2 regions of the Pseudoalteromonas sp. NJ631 genome follow, and region 1 is predicted to be linked to the other one. Evidence: predicted binding sites of a transcription regulator. Region 1 holds the regulator's gene; the other holds the start of a gene.
The links. Region 1 encodes FliA, which starts transcription of late flagellar genes. Its sites were predicted from a motif close to CTAAAGNTNNNNNNNNNNNNGCCGATA; they were not measured.
Positions count from the first base shown of each region.

Region 1 (12,055 bases):
ATGAACTTGCGATGCAAATTAGAAAAATAGCCAAAGGGAATGAAGTGCCGATAGTGGAATCACCCGTATTGACTCGTTCGCTTTACCACACCACTGAAGTGGGTGACCAAATCCCTGAACAATTGTTTACCGCGGTTGCACAGGTACTTGCTTATGTATTTCAGTTGAATCGTTTCCAAAAAGGCAAAGGGAAAAGACCCGTTGCACTTACTCGAGATTTACCAATCCCAGACGATTTGAAGCATTAAAATTGCCCTCATAAAAATAAGCTATTAATTGGAACGCATATTGCATTTGTTGCTATGTGTCAATTTTTTGCTTGTGTTAAGTTATGGAATTTAAAGCAGTTTTACAACAACTCAATCGAGATAAAAAAGAATATGCTAAAGGTGTGGGTACTCCATTGTTGGTGCTTGCAGCACTTGGCATGGTTATTCTACCGTTACCTCCTTTTTTGCTTGATATTCTATTTTCCTTCAACATTGCATTGGCACTAGTGGTGCTATTGGTGACTGTTTATACCTTGAAGCCACTCGAATTTGGTATGTTTCCGGCGGTACTACTGATCGCGACTATCATGCGATTGGCATTAAACGTAGCGAGTACTCGCGTCGTATTACTTGAAGGTCATAATGGTGGTGATGCGGCAGGTAAGGTGATCGAAGCCTTTGGTAGTGTTGTTATTGGTGGCAACTACGCCGTCGGTTTAGTTGTATTCCTTATCCTTATTATTATTAACTTTGTCGTAATTACCAAAGGTGCGGGTCGTATTTCAGAGGTGTCTGCGCGTTTCACCCTTGATGCTATGCCGGGTAAGCAGATGGCCATTGATGCGGACTTAAATGCCGGTTTTATCTCTGCAGATGACGCCCGGGCTCGTCGTGAAGAAGTGACTCGAGAAGCCGACTTTTATGGGTCAATGGACGGTGCAAGTAAATTCGTTAAAGGTGATGCTATTGCAGGTATCGTGATCCTCGCCATTAATATAATAGGTGGCCTTTTCGTTGGGATGATCCAGCATGATTTAAGCTTTGGCCACGCGATGGAAGTATATACCATGCTGACGATTGGTGACGGTCTGGTCGCGCAAATTCCTTCTCTTTTACTCTCAATTGGTACTGCAATTGTCGTAACGCGTCAAAATGAATCGCACAACATGGGCGATCAGTTTAAAAGCCAACTGGGTAATGAAAAATCGCTAGCTATTGCTTCAGGTATTTTGATCACCATGGGACTCGTTCCAGGCATGCCACATGTTGCCTTCCTAGGTTTAGGCGTATTACTTGGCTATATAGCCTATTACACAAGCCAGCAAAAGAAAAAGGCGGAAATCGAAAAGGCAGAACAAGCTGCCAAAGGACCTGCTGCCAAAGGAGGTCATCAACAAGATCAAAAAGAGCTTGGTTGGGATGATGTACAACCTGTTGATGTGATTGGTTTAGAGGTTGGTTATCGCCTAATTCCTCTAGTTGACCAAGCCCAAGGCGGGGAGCTTCTCAGTCGTATTAAAGGGGTGCGTAAAAAGCTATCTCAGGAACTGGGCTTTTTAGTACCGCCAGTACATATTCGCGATAACCTAGAACTAGATCCAAATGCATACAATATTACTTTAATGGGAGTTGGCTCAGGAACCGGTGAGTTGAAGCATGGCGACGAACTTGCAATTAATCCAGGGCAGGTGTTTGGGCCGATTAAAGGCATAGAAACTAAAGATCCTGCATTTGGCCTAGATGCGGTATGGATTAAGCCAGACCAAAAAGATGAGGCGCATTCGCTTGGCTATACAGTAGTAGATGCTGCAACTGTGGTTGCGACACATATCAGTCAATTATTGACGAATAATGCATCACTATTGCTTGGCCATGAAGAAGTACAAAACCTATTAGATATGCTTGCGAAAAGTCACCCTAGATTAGTTGAAGGCTTAGTGCCTGATATTTTACCACTCACTACCGTGGTAAAAGTGCTTCAAAATCTGCTTAATGAGGGCGTTGCGATTCGAGATATGCGCTCGATTGTACAAACCTTAGTTGAGTACGGCCCACGGAGCCAAGACCCTGATGTGTTAACGGCTGCGGTAAGAATTTCATTACGCAGATTGATTGTTCAAGATGCCGTTGGAAGCGAAGAAGAAATTCCTGTCATAACATTGGCGCCTGAGTTGGAACAGATGTTGCATCAGTCACTTCAGAACGCAGGTGATGAGGGGGCAGGTATTGAACCTGGCTTGGCTGAGAGGCTTCAAGAATCATTAAGAGAAGCACATCACAACCAAGAAATGCTAGGGGAACCTTCCATCTTATTAACCTCAGGTATGTTAAGAAGTGTGCTGTCTCGATTTGTTAAACATACGATTCCAGGTCTTAGAGTGATGTCATATCAAGAAGTGCCGGAAGAAAGACAAATTAAGATAGTGAGCTCGGTTGGACAATAGAGGATAAAGGGGCTGTAACATGAAAATTAAACGTTTCTTCGCAAAAGATATGCGTACGGCTTTAAATGAAGTAAAAGAAGAGCTTGGTGCAGATGCTGTCATTATGTCTAACAAAAAGTTAGCAGATGGTGTTGAAATCGTCGCAGCAGTTGATAATGACCGTGCCGCTGCACCTGTTAAGCAAGCTCCAGCTGCCCGTGCGACTGCCTCAAACGAGGCTCCGACCCGCTTTGTCCGTCCAGAGCCTCGCCAAGCACAGCCAGCAAAACAAGCGCAAGTTGCCGATAGCTTAGCGGCATTGCTAGAGCGTCAGGCACCGCGCCCACGCTCACCAGAACTTGCTTCTATGTTCTCCCAGTCGGGGATTGATACAGAGCAAATGTTAAGCAGCCAACGTAAAACACAAACTGCTGCGCCGGCGCACCAAGCGAAGCCACAGCAAGCTCGTCGCCAATCTTTTGACTTTGATGATGATGCATTTGAGCAGCCACAGAATTGGGGCGAGTCGGATGAGTTAGACAACGGTTTTGGTGATGATTTACCCGAGTTAAATGCCAAGCCTGACGAAATGAGTGCAATGCGCGAAGAAATGAACGCTATTCGTCAATTACTTGAACATCAAGTATCTGGTCTAATGAAACAAGAAATGGCTCGTCGCGATCCAACCCGTGCGTGTCTTGTTGACCGTCTGGAAGGAATGGGCATAGACAAAGATGTCGCTGAGCAAATGGCATGCTTTATCCCTGATGATGTGTCTCGTAAAGAAGCCTGGAATGCATTGTTAAACATGGTGATCAACCAAATGCACACCACTAACAATGATATTCTTCGCCAAGGTGGAGTATTTGCGATGGTGGGTCCAACTGGTGTTGGTAAAACCACAACGGTTGCAAAATTAGCGGCATTAGGTGCACAAAAATACGGTGCAGATAAAGTGGCGTTAATAACGACAGATACCTATAGAATTGGCGCTTACGAGCAGTTAGCTACCTATGGTAGAATCATTGGTTGTCCGGTTAAGCAAGTTAAAGATGCAAATGAACTTGCAGAAGTGCTTTATCATTTACGCAATAAGCGTCTAGTATTAATAGATACAGCGGGAATGAGTCAAAGAGATTTGCGCTTAACTGAACAGTTAAATACACTTATGCGTAGCGCGAGAGTAGATATTCGCAGCTATTTAGTATTAAGTGCGACAGCACAAATGAATGTGTTACAAGAAACAGTAAGACACTTCAAAAAAGTAAATTTAAGTGGCTGTATTTTCACAAAACTTGATGAAAGTCTAAGTTTAGGTGAGATAATTAGCATAGCGATTCAAAATCGCTTGCCAATAGGGTATCTTACCAACGGTCAGCGAGTGCCAGAAGACATTCGCGTAGCAAATGCTCAAAAGCTAGTAAAAAAGGCTGAGCAATTGTATTTAAAAAGAATAAAAGCACAGCACTCTCGACGTGTACCTGTAGCGTCAGAGTCAGTAGGAATGTATGATTAACACAGTTTTAGATCAAGCAAGTGGCCTGCGTAGAATGAGTCAAAATAGCAACCAGGGTGTAAAAGTAATAGCCGTGACCGGTGGAAAAGGTGGGGTGGGTAAAACCAACGTCTCGCTCAATACTGCCATCGCTATGGGCCAACAAGGACAGCGAGTTCTCGTTTTAGATGCGGACTTGGGCTTGGCAAACTGTGATGTGATGTTAGGTCTAAGGGTAGAAAAAAACCTGTCGCACGTGTTGTCGGGTGAATGTGAACTAGATGAGATTCTCGTAGAAGGTCCCGCTGGAATTAAAATTGTACCGGCGACTTCAGGCTCTCAAAGTATGGTAGAGCTGACTCCCGCAGAGCATGCAGGACTTATTCGTGCATTTAGCGAGCTTAACACGCAATTTGATGTATTAATTGTTGATACCGCAGCTGGTATCTCAGATATGGTTCTGAGCTTCTCTCGAGCTGCACAAGATGTGATGGTTGTGGTGTGTGATGAACCGACTTCTATTACAGATGCTTACGCGTTGATCAAAGTTTTGAGCAGAGAGCATGGGGTCTATCGTTTTAAAATTGTTGCCAATATGGTCCGCAGTATGCGTGAAGGGCAAGAATTATTTGCTAAACTTTCAAAAGTTACAGACCGTTTTCTTGATGTAGCACTGGAATTAGTGGCCACCGTACCGTTTGACGAAAACATGCGTAAATCTTCTCGCAGACAAAGAGCTATCGTGGATTTATTTCCGAGTTCTCCTGCGGCGATTGCGATTAAGGGACTTGCCGCTAAGGCAGTGAAATGGCCAATTCCGCATCAACCTTCCGGTCATCTAGAATTTTTCATTGAACAACTTGTAAACGGGTGATTATGGCTTCTCCGGTCAATAGAGCTGCGGGATATCAAACTTCAGACCACATTCATAAGGTGGTTGAACGGCATGCTCCACTTGTCAAAAAAGTGGCGTGCCACCTGATTGCTCGACTTCCGGCAAGTGTGCAACTCGACGATCTGATCCAGTCAGGTATGATTGGGTTGATTGAAGCGTCTAAAAATTTCGATGCAACTAAAGGTGCTAGTTTCGAGACCTTTGCGGGGATCCGTATTCGAGGCGCAATGCTGGATGAAATCCGTCGTGGTGACTGGGCGCCTCGTTCTGTTCACAAAAATAGCCGAATGGTTGCAGAAGCTATATCTGAGCTCGAATCTCTCCTTGGTCGAGAACCAAAAGACACTGAAATCGCTGAAAAACTTGATATATCTCTAGATGAGTACCATCATATTTTACATGATGTAAATGCAAGTAAAGTCATCGGGATTGAGGATCTTGGGGTTGATGAAGACGTGATAACCCCAGCAAACAGCGATTTTGCGCTAGACAAACCGTTTAATAACGTTAAAAATGAACGTTTTAACGAGTCTTTAGTAAATGCTATCAAAGCGTTACCCGAAAGGGATGCTCTGGTTTTATCACTTTACTATAACGACGAAATGAATTTAAAAGAGATTGGTGCCATCCTTGATGTCAGTGAATCTCGAGTAAGCCAAATTCACGGTCAGGCAATGATAAAGCTTAAAGCTAAAATCAATGACTGGATAAATTAGAGTACATAAAATAGTTGGGTTCGAACCTCACTGGAGGAAGTTTTGGATAAGAACATGAAGATTCTCGTGGTTGATGATTTCTCTACTATGAGAAGAATAATCAAAAACCTATTAAGAGATTTAGGCTTTACCAATGTTCAAGAAGCTGATGATGGTAGTACAGCACTTCCGATGCTACAAAATCAGGAGTTTGACTTTGTAGTAACTGATTGGAACATGCCGGGCATGCAAGGTATTGATCTGCTTCGTGCAATACGCGCAGATGAAAAGCTTAAGCACATTCCAGTGTTGATGGTTACCGCAGAAGCGAAAAAAGAACAAATTGTTGCAGCAGCGCAAGCAGGGGTGAACGGATATATTGTTAAGCCGTTTACTGCGGGTACGCTCAAAACTAAGCTTGAAAAAGTATTTGAGCGACTAGGCTAACAGCAAGGGGATATGGCCTATGTCTGTAAATGCTGCGCCTCAAATTACACTTGAACAAGCTAAGCAACTTGTTGAGCTTCTAGAACAAGGTGAACAAGAAAAAGCTGACCAGCTGATTTTAGAAGCTGCTAACAAAGAGCAATCGGAGTTATTTGCAGAAGTTGGAAAGCTAACTCGCCAATTACACGAGTCCTTGAAGAACTTTGAGCTCGATACTCGACTCTCAGATCTCACGACAGAGGCTATACCTGACGCCAAGCAGCGTCTTAATTATGTTATGGAAATGACAGAAAGCGCTGCTAATAAAACGATGGACGCGGTCGAAGAAAGCTTACCTCTTGCGCAGAATCTAGCGGATGAGTTAGCGCAAATAAAGCCCACTTGGGATCGATTGATGAGCAGAGACATTCAACTCGGTGAGTTTAAATCTCTGTGTCATGATCTCGACAGCTTTATGCAGACTTCAAAGACACGTACAGACGAATTACAAGGTTTAATGACTAATGTGCTGATGGCTCAGGACTATCAGGATTTGACTGGGCAGGTTATTCGGCGCGTCATTGAGCTTGTGAGAGAAGTAGAAGATAGTCTCATTCACCTCCTGACTGTTTTTGGTACTTCAGATGAAGCGCCTTCAACTGCTGTGAAAGCGAATGAAAACGAAATAAAAACAACTGAGACTATCAGTGATGAATTGTCTGGACCTGAAGGTCCAATTATTGACGCTGAATCGCGAGATGACGTGGTTTCTGGTCAAGACGAAGTCGATGACTTGCTATCTAGTTTAGGCTTCTAGTTGGAGAGTGTGTATGAGCTTTGAAGTCGATGAAGATATCTTGCAGGACTTTCTTGTTGAAGCAGGCGAAATATTAGAACTGTTATCTGAACAGCTTGTTGAACTAGAAAATAATCCTGAAGATAAAGAACTTCTCAATGCGATTTTCCGTGGCTTCCATACCGTAAAAGGTGGAGCTGGCTTCCTCGGTATGACCGAACTGGTCGATGCCTGTCACGGTGCGGAGAACGTGTTTGATGTACTACGACAAGGGCAACGAAAAGTAACTTCCGAACTGATGGATGTTATTTTGCAATCTTTGGATACGATCAACGAAATGTTCGCTTGTATTCAAAACCGTGAGGAACCAGAAGCGGCCGATCCAGTGTTGCTTGAAACACTCCACAAACTTAGCCAGCCTGCATCTGAAGACGAAGTCAGTGAAGTGATTGACGAACTTGCTTCTGAGCCAGAACCTGTGGTGCCAGATTTAAGTGCGGATGATATTTTATTCGACGCTGATGTTGATTCAGGCGATGATAGCGGTTCTAGCATCGATGAGATAACAGAAGAAGAATTTGAAAATCTTTTAGATGAATTGCACGGTTCAGGTAATGCGCCTGCTGTTGCTCCTGCAACTAAACCTGAAGCTGTATCAACCGCAGATGATGGTGATATCACCGATGACGAATTCGATAACCTCTTAGATGAACTTCATGGTGTTGGTAAATTCGGTGGAGCACCAAATGCGGAAGATGCTGTTGTCCCAGAAGCGAGTGAACCTAAGGCTAAATCAACCTCACCAGCAGCCCCAAGTGGGTCTACTGGCGACGAAGAAATTACCGACGATGAGTTTGAAGCTTTGCTGGACGAGCTTCATGGTAAAGGCAGTGCACCTAAAGCGGTAGATGAATTGCCAGTAGAGGTTTCAGAGACTAAACCTGCTCAACCTGAGCCTGTTAAAGCCGCACCAGCGCCGAAACCCGCTCCGAAGCCTGCGCCTAAAGTTGAAGCTAAGCCTGCGACTCCTGCACCGCAAAAAGAGCCAGAGGCTGCAAAAGCTTCCACACCAGCCGCTGCGAAGAAACCTGCGGCACAAGCTGAGACCACGGTCCGAGTTGATACTAAACGTCTTGATGAAATCATGAATATGGTTGGCGAATTAGTATTGGTTCGTAACCGTTTGGTTAGCTTAGCGAATAACACCAACAGCGAAAGCATGGGTAAAGCTATTTCGAACCTTGATGTAGTCACTGCTGATTTGCAAGGCGCCGTGATGAAAACACGGATGCAGCCAATCAAAAAGGTATTTGGTCGCTTTCCTCGAGTAGTGAGAGACCTTGCTCGCAGCTTGAAAAAAGAAATCAACCTAGTTTTACAAGGTGAAGAGACGGATTTAGATAAAAACTTGGTTGAAGCGCTTGCAGATCCATTGGTCCACTTAGTGAGAAACTCAGTAGACCACGGCATTGAAATGCCTGACGTACGTGAAGCGTCGGGCAAACCAAGAATGGGTACGGTCACATTATCAGCATCTCAGGAGGGAGATCATATTCTTCTCACGATTCGAGATGATGGCGCCGGTATGGATCCTGAGAAGCTTAAAAAAATTGCTATAAATAAAGGCGTGATTGACTCCGATCAAGCAAGCAGACTGTCCGATACCGAAGCCTATAATTTGATCTTTGCACCAGGGTTTTCAACAAAAGAACAAATCTCAGACATTTCTGGTCGTGGTGTTGGGATGGATGTTGTTAAAACGAAGATCACTCAATTGAATGGCTCGGTAAATATACAATCAGAATTGGGTGTTGGTACTGTATTAGAGATTAAGGTACCGCTTACACTGGCTATTTTGCCAACCTTGATGGTGGTAGTCGGAGAGCAAACGTTTGCGTTACCGCTTGCTGGCGTGAACGAGATCTTCCATTTAGATTTGACTAAAACGAATGTGGTTGATGGTCAGTTGACTATCATAGTGAGAGAAAAAGCAATTCCGTTATTTTATCTTGAACATTGGTTGGTAAAAGGTGCGAACAGGAGCATGAGAAAGGCTGAAGGCCATGTTGTCATTGCGCAAATTGGCACTAAACAAGTCGGTTTTGTGGTTGATTCTCTGATAGGTCAAGAGGAAGTCGTAATCAAACCACTAGATGCGTTGTTACAAGGTACGCCAGGTATGGCTGGTGCTACCATCACATCTGATGGTGGTATTGCGCTAATCCTTGATGTCCCCAACTTATTAAAACACTACGCCTAATTTTATTAGGCGTAGTTCGAATTCTAGAGCAGCATTTGTTGCTCTGCTGTAGAGCAAATTAAAGAGCGTTGCCAATGGCAGTTAAAGTGTTAGTCGTAGACGATTCTAGTTTTTTTCGTCGTCGAGTCAGTGAGATTTTAGAAAAAGACAGTGAAATCAAAGTTATAGATTTCGCAGTTAATGGAAAGGAGGCGGTTGAAAAGGCCGCTTCATTACGTCCAGACGTAATTACGATGGACGTGGAAATGCCCGTGCTTGATGGGATCAGTGCGGTGAAGCAGATCATGCAGGCCACTCCGACCCCAATCTTAATGTTTTCTTCGTTAACTCGTGAGGGCGCTAGTGCTACGTTAGATGCACTGGATGCGGGCGCTGTAGATTTTTTACCGAAAAAGTTTGAAGACATCGCTCGTAATAGCGAAGAAGCAATTAAATCATTACAAAATAAGGTAAAGGAAATTGGCCGCCGTCGCGTTAGCCGTTTTACTCGCCCTAGCATTGCGACTCCGCCAAAGCGCGTCGAACCTAGAGCAACTCGTGCTGACACAGGAAGAACAACGATCCCTCAACCGGATAGAAGTTTTCAAAGACCGGTATCTGGTGGTACGTCTAGTGCTGCAGGTGCAAGAGCATCGGGTAAAAAATATGGACTGGTTGCAATTGGCACATCAACAGGTGGACCCGTTGCACTGCAAACAATATTGACCCAGCTGCCAGCAAACTTTCCTCATCCAATTTTACTTATCCAGCATATGCCGGCCGCATTTACACCTGCGTTTGCAGCAAGATTGAATAGTTTATGCCAGATTAAAGTTAAAGAAGCTGAGCAAGGTGATAGATTAATGCCTGGTGTGGCCTATTTAGCCCCTGGTGGTAAGCAAATGCTGGTTGAAAATCGCGGTGGTAGTAAGACACTAAAAGTGTTCGAAGATGATAGTCCAAGGATCACCTATAAGCCCAGCGTTGATGTGACATTTGCAAGTGTTGCAAAAGCTTATGGTGGCGACACGTTAGCGATTGTCTTAACGGGAATGGGCGCAAGATGAAGCGACTTGTGTTGTTTATGGTATGCCTCAAGCTGTCGCTGGCGCTGGACTTTCGTCGGATAGTATCGCCCTACAAGACTTTGCTGTGAGAATTAATAAAGAAGCGGGTAACCAATAGACTAAGTCATCACTTGGTTGCTTTGCTTGAAGCTTGTAAATATCAAACGTCTAAAAAGAATGAATAACACTGAGTTGGTATAGTATCTATTGAACGAAATCAATAGTGATAAGCGAAGGAATATAGAGTGAAAATTTGGACAGTAGCAAATCAAAAAGGTGGCGTGGGTAAAACCACGACGACGGTGAGCTTAGGAGGCATTCTTGCTGAGCAGGGTCACCGAGTTTTACTTATTGATACTGATCCACATGCTTCACTGACATATTACTTTGGTATTGATTCTGAAGAGTTAGAAGTCAGTGTGTATGATATTTTTGCACGCGGCAGCAGCATGACGAGTGAAGAAATTTTACAGTCTCTTTGCCCATCAACCATAGAGAATCTTGATATTTTGCCTGCCACTATGGCCATTGCTACGCTTGATCGTAGTATGGGTAATAAAACGGGCATGGGGCTTATCTTAAAGAAATCGCTCGAAAAAATAGCGGATCAATATGACTATGCTATTTTAGATTGCCCACCAGTGCTTGGGGTACTGATGGTTAACGCATTAGCAGCGAGTGAGCGAATTTTAGTACCTGTCCAAACTGAATTTTTGGCGTTGAAGGGACTAGATAGAATGATGCGCACGATGGAGCTGATGCAGTCTTCACAGCAGAAACAGTATCAATATACTATCATTCCAACTATGTATGATAAACGGACCAAAGCGTCGTTGGAGGCGTATAAAACGTTGCTAGCAACATACAAAGAGGCCGTTTGGCCAGGTGTGGTTCCCGTAGATACCAAATTTAGGGATGCGAGTCTTGCACAGCAAGTCCCAGTACAATTTTGTCCTAAATCACGAGGCGTGTTCGCTTATCGTGCACTATTGGACTATTTGAAGCAGTTAAGCTAGAGAGCATAATGAGTAAGCATTTATTTGCAAATGAAAAGGTGATGAAGCAGTATCTTGGCGCCCTATTACAAGAGGAGCCAGAGATTGAGCAATGCGAATTATCACCAGTTGCAAAGCTACTTGAACAAGTAAAAGAGCCGGAATCCGAACTTGAAGACACAGACCTTCCAGTTGTCGTTGCAACAGAGCCTCAGGAGTCGGTGAGTGAAGTTATTGAAGAACAACCGAGTAAATTAGCTCAAGATCTTGAAGTCACTGAAAATACATCTATTATCAAAGAACAGACAACGATAGAATCAGTCTCTGCAAGGGAAGCCTATCAAGAAGGTGAATTTCAGGCATTGTTTTTTGAAGTTGCAGGCTTAACACTGGCGGTTCCGCTTAAATCACTTGGGGGAATACACCAACTGGGTGAAGTCAATCAACTCTTTGGTAAACCTAAATGGTTTAAAGGCGTGATGCTAAATCGTGAAGAAAAGCTTAATGTTGTTGATACTGCGCAATGGGTAATGCCTGAGAAGTTAACACCAGAATTAGAAGATGCTCTGGATTACCAGTATTTGATTACGCTTGGGGATAGTAATTGGGGATTGTTAGCAGAAAAACTAGTCAACAATTTAACCCTCAAGCCTGAAGACATAAAGTGGCGCACAGCGGATGGTAAACGGCCTTGGTTGGCTGGGGTGATTAAAGAGAAAATGTGCGCGCTGATTGATGTAGAGAATTTAAACCGTTTGCTAGAACAAGGCCTCGATAGTCGAGAGCAGTAACTAGTATATTGATGGAGTGAAACCATGAGCCAAGATAGACTACTTTCTGCAGACAAAAATGCTGATAGTAATGATGAAGTATTGCAATGGGTTACTTACAAGCTTGAAGAGGAAACTTACGGTATCAATGTAATGCAAGTGCAAGAAGTATTGCGTTATACCGAAATTGCACCAGTCCCAGGTGCGCCAAGCTACGTACTCGGGATCATTAATCTACGTGGTAACGTTGTAACGGTTATAGAC
Region 1 covers NZ_AKXJ01000007.1:85,969-98,023, reverse strand. The annotation lists gene flhB (flagellar biosynthesis protein FlhB) at 1-248, shown strand, start outside; gene flhA (flagellar biosynthesis protein FlhA) at 332-2,434, shown strand; gene flhF (flagellar biosynthesis protein FlhF) at 2,454-3,929, shown strand; gene A587_RS0113610 (MinD/ParA family protein) at 3,922-4,782, shown strand; gene A587_RS0113605 (RNA polymerase sigma factor FliA) at 4,785-5,519, shown strand; gene cheY (chemotaxis response regulator CheY) at 5,562-5,945, shown strand; gene A587_RS0113595 (protein phosphatase CheZ) at 5,965-6,741, shown strand; gene A587_RS0113590 (chemotaxis protein CheA) at 6,755-8,980, shown strand; partial or broken gene A587_RS24080 (protein-glutamate methylesterase/protein-glutamine glutaminase) at 9,055-10,144, shown strand; gene A587_RS0113580 (ParA family protein) at 10,272-11,042, shown strand; gene A587_RS0113575 (chemotaxis protein CheW) at 11,051-11,812, shown strand; gene A587_RS0113570 (chemotaxis protein CheW) at 11,837-12,055, shown strand, end outside.

Region 2 (12,055 bases), on a different contig from region 1:
AACCAAAATATGCGACAAACTTCATACCTCAAATCAAAGAAGTATGAAGTTTGCCATGAGTCCTCGCGAAAATAAACTGGCTTAGCTTGTTTGTTTTTGCTCTACTTGCTCTTTATTTAGTTCATTCAGTTTACTAAAAAAGCTACTAGCATAATCCAGAAACTCATTTAGTCTCGACTGACCTTCATTCATCCAAGCAAGCAGGTTTGGCAACTCATTATCGGCATTGAGTCCCTTAGCTTGCTCTTGCACATCTGCTAACTGCTTATTCAGTGGCATAAATGCCTTCTCTAACTCCTTCATTGGATTGCCTTGCTGATATTGAGCAATCGCAGCAGACGTTTTACTTTGTCTTAGATCCATCGTGAAATTAGTGATCTGATCAGAGTTTAAGCTAAGCGACTTTGCCAAATCGAAAGCTTCATCGTATTCACCACCGAAAAAAGAATCACTGACATTACGGATATCTTCCATCATATCGTTAATTGCCTGCTGCTCCTCTTCGTTCAGCTCACCATTTACCTTAATTGAGAAACTAACCTCATGAGAGGACTTAGTGCCATATGCCATGCCATAATCATTACCTTTTTGCGCGACACTCGCAGCGGCCCCCTGAGCATACGCATCGGAGAATGAAATAACGACTTCATCCCCTTCAGCTGTAGTAAATGCATATTCAGCCTGATTAGAGAGGCTCGCAAACTGTGCGGCACTGATCGCTAATGCCTTTGGCGACTTTTCTTCAAACAGCTCTTTTTCAAAATCATCTAAACCTTTAAAAATCCCTTCTCGTGACTTTTCAATACCATCTTCGATGTCGGGATTGAAAGCGCCCATGCCTTTTAACTCTTCGCTGGCTTCATCAATCCCCTGTAGCACGCCCTTACGTGCCCCATCGAGCATGGATTTCAATTCGTCATCATTTTTGCCGTCGACTTTGGCTTTCTTCACTGCACCCTGAACAAAATCGAGTACATTTTTGACAATAGATTCAAAATCAAATAGTGGCTTGTCTTTTTTATCTTGTGTCGGCTTCTCAATCCCCAACGCTTCTGCAAGCTTATCATCAAGAATTTTAGCCGCTAGCTTAGATTTATTCCCCGCATAGCTGTCTGAATTAATTTGGATATTTGGTCCTATCCCTTTGCTCTTTCCAGGCTTATGCTGCATCGCTGGATTGAGCAACTGATTTAATTGCCCGATTTTCATGGTATGCCCTCCAATATATTAGTTAGATTATCGGCATATTTGCGCAAAGCTAAAGTATAATGATTAAAAAAACAGCAAACCAGACGCATCAGTGATGCTAGACTGGACAAATTAGCAACGCTCCCTAAAATAGCGCCTCTTAATTCAACATAGATGGTTTTAGCATGGCAGTAATAAAAATTGATGATTCAGCATACGAGCAACAGTTAGCAGATAAAGCTGAGCGTATCACAACACAATTTGCACAGTTTAATGCACCAGCACTTGAAGTGTATGAGTCTGCAACTCGCCATTACCGCCAGCGCTGTGAATTTAGAGTATGGCATGAGGGTGAAGATCTGTTTCACATCATGTTTGACCAGCAAACAAAAGAAAAGATCCGTGTTGATAGCTTTGATCCTGGTGCGCTGCTTGTCAATGAAATGATGCAGGTGATGATACATCAGCTGAAAGGCAACGAAATATTGCGTCGTAAACTGTTTCAGATCGACTATCTCACTACGCTGAGCGGTGAAGTACTGATCAGCTTACTTTATCACAAGCAGTTAGATGAAGCGTGGCAAACTGCCATGCAGACATTAAGAGCCGAGTTGCAACAAACCTACAAAGTTGATTTTATAGGTCGTGCTAGAAAACAAAAGATTGTGTTTGGCAATGACTATGTAACTGAAAAGCTAAGCGTTGACGGTAAAGAATATATTTATCAGCAGGTTGAGAACAGCTTTACGCAACCGAATGCGGAAGTGAATCAGAAAATGCTAGCTTGGGCGCAGTCCATTAGTGAACCGCTAAGCAACGATCTACTTGAGCTTTATTGTGGTAACGGTAACTTTTCAATTGCACTGGCTGGTTCATTCAATAAAGTGCTGGCTACTGAGATCTCTAAATCATCAGTAAAGTCTGCACAATTTAATATTGCAGCAAACAAAGTCGATAACTTAGATATTATTCGTATGTCGAGTGAAGAGTTTACACAAGCCATGAAAGGGCAGAAGTTTTCTCGATTAGATGGTATTGATTTACAGTCCTATGATTGCCAAACGATTCTTGTCGACCCGCCTCGTGCTGGTATGGATGAATTGACCTGTCGCTTAGTTAGCAACTACGACAACATTATTTATATCTCATGCAATCCAGACACGTTAGAGCGTGATTTAGCCTTGTTATGTGAAACACATAAAATCGCACGTATGGCGATTTTCGATCAGTTCCCTTATACCCATCATATTGAATCTGGCGTTTACTTAGTGAGAAAGTGATCTCTAACGATTACGACTGGCTGCCATCGCTGTGATAAGTGCTGGCAGTTGAGTTTCGCTAAAGACTTGAATACCGGATTGCTGCAATAAAGACGCCGTCAGCCCCTGCCCTACTATTTTTATACCTTTATGACTACCATCGTAAATCAGATTGCTGCCGCAAGACGGACTGGACTCTTTTAACAACGCAAACTTTATATCGTGCTGAAGACAAGCCGCTAGCGCTTTTTTAGCACCGAGTTCAAACGCAGAGGTAAAATCATCCCCTTGTTTACTCAAAACTTTACCATCTACTATTTCAGCCGATGGACGAGGGGTTGGTAAACCACCTGATACTTCAGGGCATAGCGGTAAGACCCAATTTTTTTGCCGCCAATACTGCAAGGTATTGTCTTGAAGGCTTTGTGAAGAGGCGTCATACCTCACCGGGTAACCTAATAAACAACTAGAAACTAAAATCTTAAACATAAAAAAGCCCCGCAACAATTGCAGGGCTAGTCTAATACAAATTAGGTTTTATTTCTTTGCTAAATAATTCACCAAAGCAGCAATTTGCTCAGGCTTAGTCGTACCAGACTCTCGAAGCAATAGCTTGTATTTACCGTTTACCACGAACATTGGTACCCCTGTTAGCGCGCCTTTATCAGAAAGGGTCTTCTGCATACGCTGCATTTTTGATGTTTTGGTACGAACGGAGAAACTAGCATAAAGTTTATCAAATTTCTCTTCTTCAACACCTTGCGCAATAAAGATATCTTTTACATCAGCAAGTTCATTGATTTTTGCACGCTTGCCATGAATGTGATTAAACATGGCTGCAATTATCTTGTCTTTTTGAGGCAGCACTTCTGCAGTTGCAAGTGCTTGCGCCAACACCTGTTGGATCTCAGGCTCTCTTGGACCAACAAAATCTATGTGACTCTTTTTAAACTTAACGCCCTCATCTAGCTTTGGTTTAACGTCAACGATTAAATTTTCCATTGCGTTACAGGCTGGACAATAAAAAGAAAAATACTCCATTACCTCAGGCTTTTTCGTGCCACGCTCGGCAATAACTTCATAATGTACACCTTCTTCAAATGGCGCAGCCTGAGCAAGAAGAGGAAGCATTAGTGCAACCGCTAAGCCTTTTAATACTTTCAACATACTAACTTTCTCCAGTCCTTATTTTTTTAATAGATATGCGATCAATTCATCAAGCTGCTCTTGGCTCTTGATACCTTTCATTTCGATTCTGTATTTGTCGTTTACGATAAAAGTTGGAACGCCTGTAAGCGCACCCGCTTCAGAAAACTTTTCTTGTGCTTTAAGCATGTTATTTTCAGCACTCACTACTGGCATGCTCGTTACAGCCTGATCAAACTTTTCAGCAGAAATCCCATTTAACTCCATTAGCGTTTTCAAATCTTTAATGTCTAACAGTTTGTTTCTTTCAACATGAATAGCATTAAAAATCTTCTCAGCAATCACATCCGCTTTGCCTGCTTGATCAGCAATAATATAGGCATAGCTTAGGTTGCTCTGCGTTTCTGTAGGAACGCCTCGCAGGAAGTTCACATGGCTTTTTTCAAAGTACGCCCCCTCAGGTAAATTCTTTTCAATCGCTTTAGCAATTGGCTCAAAGCGGAAACAGTGCGGACAGTAAAAGGAGAAAAACTCGGTAACTTTCTCTGATTCACTCTGTTCGGTTGTTAAGGTTGTGTAGTGCTCACCTTCGGTAAAGTCTGAAGCCATCGCAGCAATGGGCAAAAGTAATGCAATAAGTGCGATTTTTAATTTTTTTAGCATGTTACTCTCTCTAATTTTAAGGAAATAGGCTCAAACTTGGTTCATCTAATGCAGCAAATTGCTCTTTTAACGCTAAGATCTGTTGTTCCCAGTATTTGTCTGTCGCAAACCAAGAAAAGTTCCGTTCGAATGCAGGATCCTGCCAGCGCTGTGCCAACCAAGCCATATAATTCACCATTCTCATGGCACGTAGCGGCTCAATTAACGCAAGCTCTTTTGAATCAAACGGCATAAATTCTTCGTAACCCATAAGTAGGGTATCTAACTGTACCAATTGCTCGTTGCGGTCGCCATTTAACATCATCCACAAGTCCTGTATTGCAGGGCCTTGCTGACAATCGTCAAGATCCACCAACATCAATTGATCTCTAGACCACAATAAATTTCCAGCATGACAATCCCCATGAAGCCGAAGTGTTTTGGCAACTTGATACTTTGAGGTTGCTTTGTTAATAACTTGCTCAAGAATAGTAACAAATGGAGTATGTAGATGACTAGGCACTAACTGGCTTTTTAGCAGTGTTTGTTGCGCATCAACCAAAAAACGCTGGGTATTGAGCTGTGGTCTATGCTCGAATGCTCGCTCAGCCGACAGACAATGCAAGCGCCCTAGGTAACGGCCTAAAATTTCTAAATGGTCTAGATTATCGAGCTCGAACTGGCGTCCACCAACGCTTGGAAACAACGTATAGCGATAACCTTCATAAAAATGCAGACTACGCCCAGTAATAAGTAAAGGCGCTACAACAGGCACTTCAGCTTCCTTCGCTGCCAATGCGAATTCATGCTCTTCTAAAATTTGTTCATCCGTCCAACGCGCTGGGCGGTAAAACTTCACCACATAACGCTTGCCGTCCTCAGCACCAAATTGATAAACACGGTTTTCATAGCTGTTTAAGGCCAATAATCCCGTTGTCGGATATATCTCAAGTGCCTCAATCGCATCTAAAATAAGATCCGGTGTCAACGCGTTAAAACTAAAATCGTTCATAATGTTTATAAAAAAGCGAGGTTTTATACCTCGCTTTTACCTTACTCTATTATCTTCCTTTGAAGAAATTGGTCGGCTGCGCCAGCCGCTCTTCAGGAGCGTCTTGGTTAATAAGCACAAACTCAAATTCAGTGACTGGCTTTTTCAAATCATATGGATCAATCACAACAGAGAGTGGCACATCTAATGTCGTGCCTGCAGCTAAGTGCACCTCTTGCTTACCGATCACTTGATAATTACTTAGACCTGTTATTGCAATAGAAAATTTCTGCTCAACTTGCGCTTTGTTTATCACTTTCAAGGTATAGGTATTTTCTACCAATCCCTCAATATTGACACGATAAAGCTGATTTCTATCCCGAATAATATCAAGATCCATCGGCTTACGCATCGCAATGTTCGCAACTAATGCACCCGTGATAACGACCAGAATCATTAAATAACCGATTAATTTACCACGTACTGGTTTGGTCTTTTCGCTGGATGATTCTAAATTGCGCTCTGTAGTGTAAGCAATCAATCCGCGCGGGTAGTTCATCTTATCCATAACACCATCACAGGCATCAATACACGCACCACAGTTGATGCATTCATATTGCAAGCCATTACGAATATCGATACCGGTAGGACACACCTGAACGCACAGGTTGCAATCGATACAATCTCCTAGGCCTAGCGCTTTTGGATCTTGTTTGCGTCCTCGAGGACCTCGACTTTCACCTCGTTCGCTATCATAGGCAACGGTGAACGTATCTTTATCAAACATGGCTGATTGGAAGCGAGAGTAAGGACAGATATGTAAACACATAATTTCCCTCATCCAGCCAGCATTACCATAGGTACAAATGGTAAACACAATAATGCTAATGACGGAATAAAAGCCTGCAGAAAAAGTAAGTAAATCAGGGATCAACGAGCGGATTGGGGTAAAGTAACCAACAAAAGTAATTGCGGTATACAGTGAAAAGAGTATCCAGCTACCGTGTTTTGCCGTTTTTCGCCAAAACTTGTCAAAATCCATCGGTCTCTGATCTAATTTTTTCCGTTGGTTTGCTGTTCCTTCAAATTTTTCTTCAAACCAAATAAAAATAAACGTCCAAACGGTTTGCGGGCAGGTGTAGCCGCACCATACCCGGCCATAGAAGGTGGTCACCAAGAACAGAGCAAATGCCGCTATCATCAGAATAAAAGCAAAGATAGTCAGATCTTGTGGCCATAGTGTCATGCCAAAAATATTAAACTTCTGCTCAAAAATATCGAACAACACCGCTTGATGGCCGTGAAAGTTTAACCAAGGTAAAGCCATAAATGCCAACATACCAATAAAGCCGATACGCCTTCTTAGCAGTTGATGTAGGCCAGACACCGCCCGGACATATATGCGATTACGAGGATTAAAACGATCGGGCGTAGAGCTATTGAGCGATTTCCCTTCAGTGCCACCTATTGGCTTTTGAATTTTTACTTCAGACGGTATGTTTTTAACCTTGATTCTTTCGTTCTCCATGGAAGCTCCTTAGTGCTTTGGAACGAGATGCACTTGCTACAGTGACCTTGAAAAATACAGGCTAAACTATTGCAATGTGCCCCATGACATAGTTTAGCGCTTACTATTATACGCTTTGAAACTCTATGATTAATAGTAAGTTGAGCTAAAACCCACCATAAATGATGAGAGACTTGTTGCGACCTGACAGACAAGTTTATTACACTAGGAACAAGATTTTTGTTAGCTAGATCAAATCAGCGTCAGATTATGAAAAAATTCTTAGTATTAGCCATTATAGTCGTTGCTCTGTTTACTGTGGATCATCCATTGATTAAAGAGCCAAGAGATAGATTACTCGGTCAAGGCGTTGAAGTGCTAAGCGAGTCCAGCAAAGTACAACGCAGTACGGCCGCAAGAATCGCCAGAGCCAACGTCGTAAAAGCAATTACCATGACAGATGACGAAAAGCGCTATATTGATGAAGCCCTTGCAACAGATGAAAAAGTAAGGCTTTTCCACCTCAAGTATTGTAAAGAAAACGACTATAACTTGTATTTTTACGGCCCTGATCTTGTCAAAATCTGTGAAATTGCAGAGCAAGCCATTCATGAAGCAAAGGGATTATAATGGACTTTAGTCAATTAAATAAAAAGTCGGCAAAATCCTTTAACGATCAAAAAGCACTCATCAAAAAGCTTAGTCAGGGTCGTGTTGTCAATTGCCCAAGCTGTCAGCAACCCATTGCACTCAGTTTAAGCCAATCGACATCAAATAGAGCTGTGGCACAATGCCAACAGGGTTGCACATTTATCGAGTTAGATCTCGCGTAAAGAACCTTTGATTATTCAAATAGTCCGCTATTCACTGCGGCGACTTCGACTAACTCAGCATAAGAAGCGGCAAACTCGTCAGCCAATTGCGCTTGAGTTAGTTGGAACTCGGTCAGTGACTGTCCTACTTTGTCACAGTAAATCGTTAACTGTTGCTCACCAAGTGCAAAAAGCCCCAGTTGTTCTGTGCTCACTTGCAAAGCTTGTTTAATATCGTCGGCGAGCGGACTGGACATCAATTGCTCATAAAAGGGCGTCGCCGCCATTAAAAACCCTTCGGCCCAATTAATTTTTTGCTCAAGTGGTGTTTCACCATTCCAAGGCAATTGAAATTCAGTTTCGTATACCTGCTCAGAAATCTCATGATGTAAAGCCATCAATGCAAATGCAATACTCTCATCTAGTTCGGGATCTGCGTTGGTTAAAGTCTTAAGCCACTTATCTACCTCGATACCGTTTGGGTCTATACAGGTAGCAAATAGATATCCTTGTAAAAAAGCAATATCAATAGAAAGTTTGCGCGCAGAAAAGTAGTTTTCTAAATTCAGCTGATCAGCTGCAGTAAAAGAGAAGTCGTGCATAGTGTTGCCTTGAACTTAGGCGCCGTCTCAGCGCCTACAAAAATGCTTTTATATTAATAACTAACCTGAGATTAGATTAATACCAATTAGTCTTAATACTTGCTCAATTTGAAGGAGCAAATCTTACGCTACCTGCGTTAAAAATTTCTCATTTAGAACAACTAAATAGCAAAATTTTCGCCTTGCCTACATGGATGTAGGTACCTTGGCGATAGCAGGACGCGGTAGCGGTGTTATCGACAAGATTTTCTCGCCTCAAAATAGGTCACTTTATTAAGCAAATTGGTATAACTAAAGTCTGATATGACAGAAGTATATTATAAATTTACTGGATAACGACCTTCGCCATCCGGTCTACCCAAAAACTTAACCGCATCGTGTACTTCTTTTGGTAGACTCGCATCTGGCTTGATATTACCAGACACGCGAAACTGGAAATTGGCAGCTAGTGTCGCATCAGCCTGTAAGCCCAAGCGGTTTTCAGGGTCAACAACCACGGCAATATCTCCTGATTTACAATCGAGCTGACCGCTAAGGTCGCCGATACTAAACCAACCATTCATGCCTTTAACATCAATATTTGGACTACTTATCTCACCATTTAGTCCTTCGCAGTACGGTGCACCACTTTGGTACTCCTTCACATTGACAATAACGCGCCCTTTGGCATCAACCGGCAATGGCAGAGTTACTTGGTCCATAGCCTGCTCAACACTGAAACGAAGTGAGGCATTATTTACCGTCACGGATTTACTTACTAAATTCGATGAGAAATTAGCTTTTCCTGAGATCTCATTTTTATCTCTCGCATTACCAAACTGTACATTGCCTGCCAACTCACCGAGTAGTAATGACGACGGTTCAAGCTCCCACTTAACCTGATTCAATTGAATGTTATTAAATCTCACACCGCTCACTTGACCATGCCAAACAGAACCATTTACTGCACCTAGCTGCAAATTAGCTGGCAATTGGCCTTTAAAAACTTGCAGCAACACCGCTGCAGGCATAGTAAAAGCACTAAAAATAATAAATGCGAGTAAAAATATAATGAGTAGAGATAGTGTTTTTTTCATAATTATTTCTCTAAAACCAAGCGACTAACACGCACAAAGCCAGGTAAATTCCCTTGTGTAAGGTCTAGGTTTTCTACTTTTACTCCATGCTTATTTGTCAGTTCATCTATCCAAGCAACAAGTTTATTAAATTCCACATCATCGATGGTTAAACGCAAGCTTTCGCCACTAGGTTGCATTTTGCTGATATCAATTTGAAAGCGGCCACGGGTGTTATTGACTATCTGGCTGATATTGCCGCCGCTAATCACCTGTGCGGGACTGCTAGATTTCAGCTTACTCACGCTTTGACCAACCCAATTTACGAGTTCATGGTTACGTTTTAGCTTAGCTTCGGCATCGCTGACAGCCTGATTCAAAGGTTTGAATATACCCATTACTAGAACAAAAACGACAAAAATAACGCCAGCAACAATCAACAGTTTTTGTTCTTGCTCTTTTAAACCACGCCAATAGTTCACTACTTGCTGCTTCATGCTGCACCTCGAATGCGAATTTCACCCACCACAAAGTCACCATCATTGTTCAGGGCGCCCTGTTCAACACTTACACCGCGTTGCTCTAAAATTGCTTTGACCTGACCAAATACCTGAAACTCTTTTGCGCGCGCTCTAATTCTGAGTTCATTCCTACGTTTGTCATAACGCAGCGTTTCAGGAGCGAAAGCATCGACCTCTTCATAAATCGCCACAAAGTGATTAGTTAATTCGAGCAAACCGCCCTGCTCCGTGCCAGATAACGCATCAAGCTCATTTTGGATCTGTTTTTTCAATAAGTGCGGACGTACTACTTTATTTGGAAATGCCTGTTGATACATAGCGACCGCTTGGGTTTCTAGCTGATTAGCTTGATGACTTATTACATACAGCTGAGTGCCTTTAATTGCGATAAAGCTCACTACTGCCACACTCGCCGCTATTAGTCCACTGCGCCAGTCACGCCACCACTGCGGCTGCTTTTTCTTCGCAGCGAACCGACCTTGACGCAAATTAAAATCAATGTTTGATAGCGATTTTGCGAAGATGGCTAAAGGTAAATCGTAATCTTGTTGTTGCGCTGTAAGCGTTATCGTTTCTGAGAAATCGCTTGCCGGGCTAAAATGCGCCAGCTGCTTAACACCCGCAATGGTTAGGTACTCGTTGACCCAGCTAAGTTCAGCAGTGCCAACTTGCCAAGCATTGTGTTTGAATAGCCATTGCTGACCTAACTGCACGGCACTAGTCATCTCTTCATGAAGCGGCAAACATAGAGCATCCGGTAGCGCTTTACTTACACTGATCCCTGCATCATCGAAGGCACTAAACCAGCTTTGTAGCCAACTGCTATCACAAATCGCAACATCTATAGTATGTGTGTCGGCTTTCATGCCCGGTTTACCAATCGCGATAAATAGCGCATCGATGTCGGTCGCAACATGTTCCTCAAGCATAAACGGTAAGGCTTGCTCTAGTTTCCTATTCCATTTTGCTGGTAATTCTAGCGTGCGTAACTGTACCGCAGTCGCTGGTAGTAACAATACAACCGGTCTCGTTTGCGCTTTTTCGGCAAGGCTACCAAGCTGTTCACTCCCTTCTAGTTCACCACTGGCAATAATTTGTTGTTGTTCTGTTGACCACACTAACCAGTGTATTGTCGCCTGGTGTGACTGATCCACACGGATCAATAATTGTTCTGTCACTCTACGCCTCCAAATTTACGAGCAAGCACGTACGCTTTACCATCTTTTGTTTCTATAATTGATGTGAGAGAAAAGCGTCGCTCATCAAACACAGCTGTTGCTCGCAACTGAAAATAATTGCTGTTAATCGTAAAAGTTTTGGAAGTCTTATTAGGGTCTTTGACCCCTTGATTCGCGACTTCCGTGTAAAATTCATTAATATCAGTAAAACCTTTTTTTGGTCTTGCAGAAATAATAGCTTCAGCACCTGACTTCGATAAACCAGGTATAAGCGCACTGAGTAAAAGCGCTTGTTCTGGCAATATCGTATTGACGTTTACCGCGAGCTCCTCACTTCCAGGGATCACGCAAACATAAGGCTTAATCTTTTCCATCACCAGCGGGTTAAAGCCCTTAATCACGCGTAACTCACTAACAGACGCCATCAAATTATTAGCCGTTAAATAAGGAGTCTGATTAGACATATACTCGTCTTCTTCTGCCCCTGAGCGATAAGTAATGCTATCTTCATCAAGCCAATCGTACACACTATCAGCAAGGGCTTCCTCGCTCTCGTTACTCGGCAAATCCTCAATATTCTTCAAAAGTTCCAATAGCGCTGCATGGGCTGGGTTTGTATTCTTTCCACCAATCTGCTGACCACCTTGGTTATTTCCATTTGTTTGTGACTTTGCTCTCAAGGCATTCAGGTTTAGGCATGCCTGTAAGTCTGTAACTTTGCCGCTCAACGTACCATGATCAACAGGGTAAGGCACTTCTTCACGAGCCCAAGGCTGGTCTAGATTAACGGTATCAGGATCATCTTTTTTTGCTTGTATCAACGCTCTTTTGACTAATTCCTCAGCACCATAGCTATACCACTTGGCTTGTTGCTGAGTTTGAATATTCGAGGCCTTTTGTACCTGCACCATTAAACTACTCGCCATTTCAGCGGCAATTGTCGCTGCCAATGCAACGATGAAAAGTACGATGACGAGTGCTGCACCTTGCTGCTTCATGGCTGTTGCCCCTTATCATCAGCGACACCACTGCCTGGCGTTAAAAATAAACGGCTTATTGGATCCGAGTCTTTTCTTTGCAACGTCACTTTAACCGCTTTAGGTAACGATTTAGACTTCCAATCAGCTTGCCATTTTAGTCTGTCATCCAAAAAT
Region 2 covers NZ_AKXJ01000022.1:1,626-13,680, forward strand. The annotation lists gene murI (glutamate racemase) at 1-18, opposite strand, end outside; gene A587_RS0122705 (DUF5610 domain-containing protein) at 82-1,209, opposite strand; gene trmA (tRNA (uridine(54)-C5)-methyltransferase TrmA) at 1,374-2,468, shown strand; gene A587_RS0122715 (DUF523 domain-containing protein) at 2,472-2,936, opposite strand; gene A587_RS0122720 (thiol:disulfide interchange protein DsbA/DsbL) at 2,985-3,614, opposite strand; gene A587_RS0122725 (thiol:disulfide interchange protein DsbA/DsbL) at 3,633-4,256, opposite strand; gene A587_RS0122730 (serine/threonine protein kinase) at 4,273-5,247, opposite strand; gene ccoG (cytochrome c oxidase accessory protein CcoG) at 5,297-6,754, opposite strand; gene A587_RS0122740 (hypothetical protein) at 7,004-7,363, shown strand; gene A587_RS0122745 (hypothetical protein) at 7,363-7,566, shown strand; gene A587_RS0122750 (UPF0149 family protein) at 7,578-8,147, opposite strand; gene A587_RS0122755 (type II secretion system protein N) at 8,465-9,223, opposite strand; gene gspM (type II secretion system protein GspM) at 9,226-9,699, opposite strand; gene gspL (type II secretion system protein GspL) at 9,696-10,901, opposite strand; gene gspK (type II secretion system minor pseudopilin GspK) at 10,898-11,899, opposite strand; gene gspJ (type II secretion system minor pseudopilin GspJ) at 11,896-12,055, opposite strand, start outside.
Region 2: a site for FliA is predicted at 1,238-1,264, ahead of A587_RS0122705 (DUF5610 domain-containing protein). Genes of this name have one in related genera too.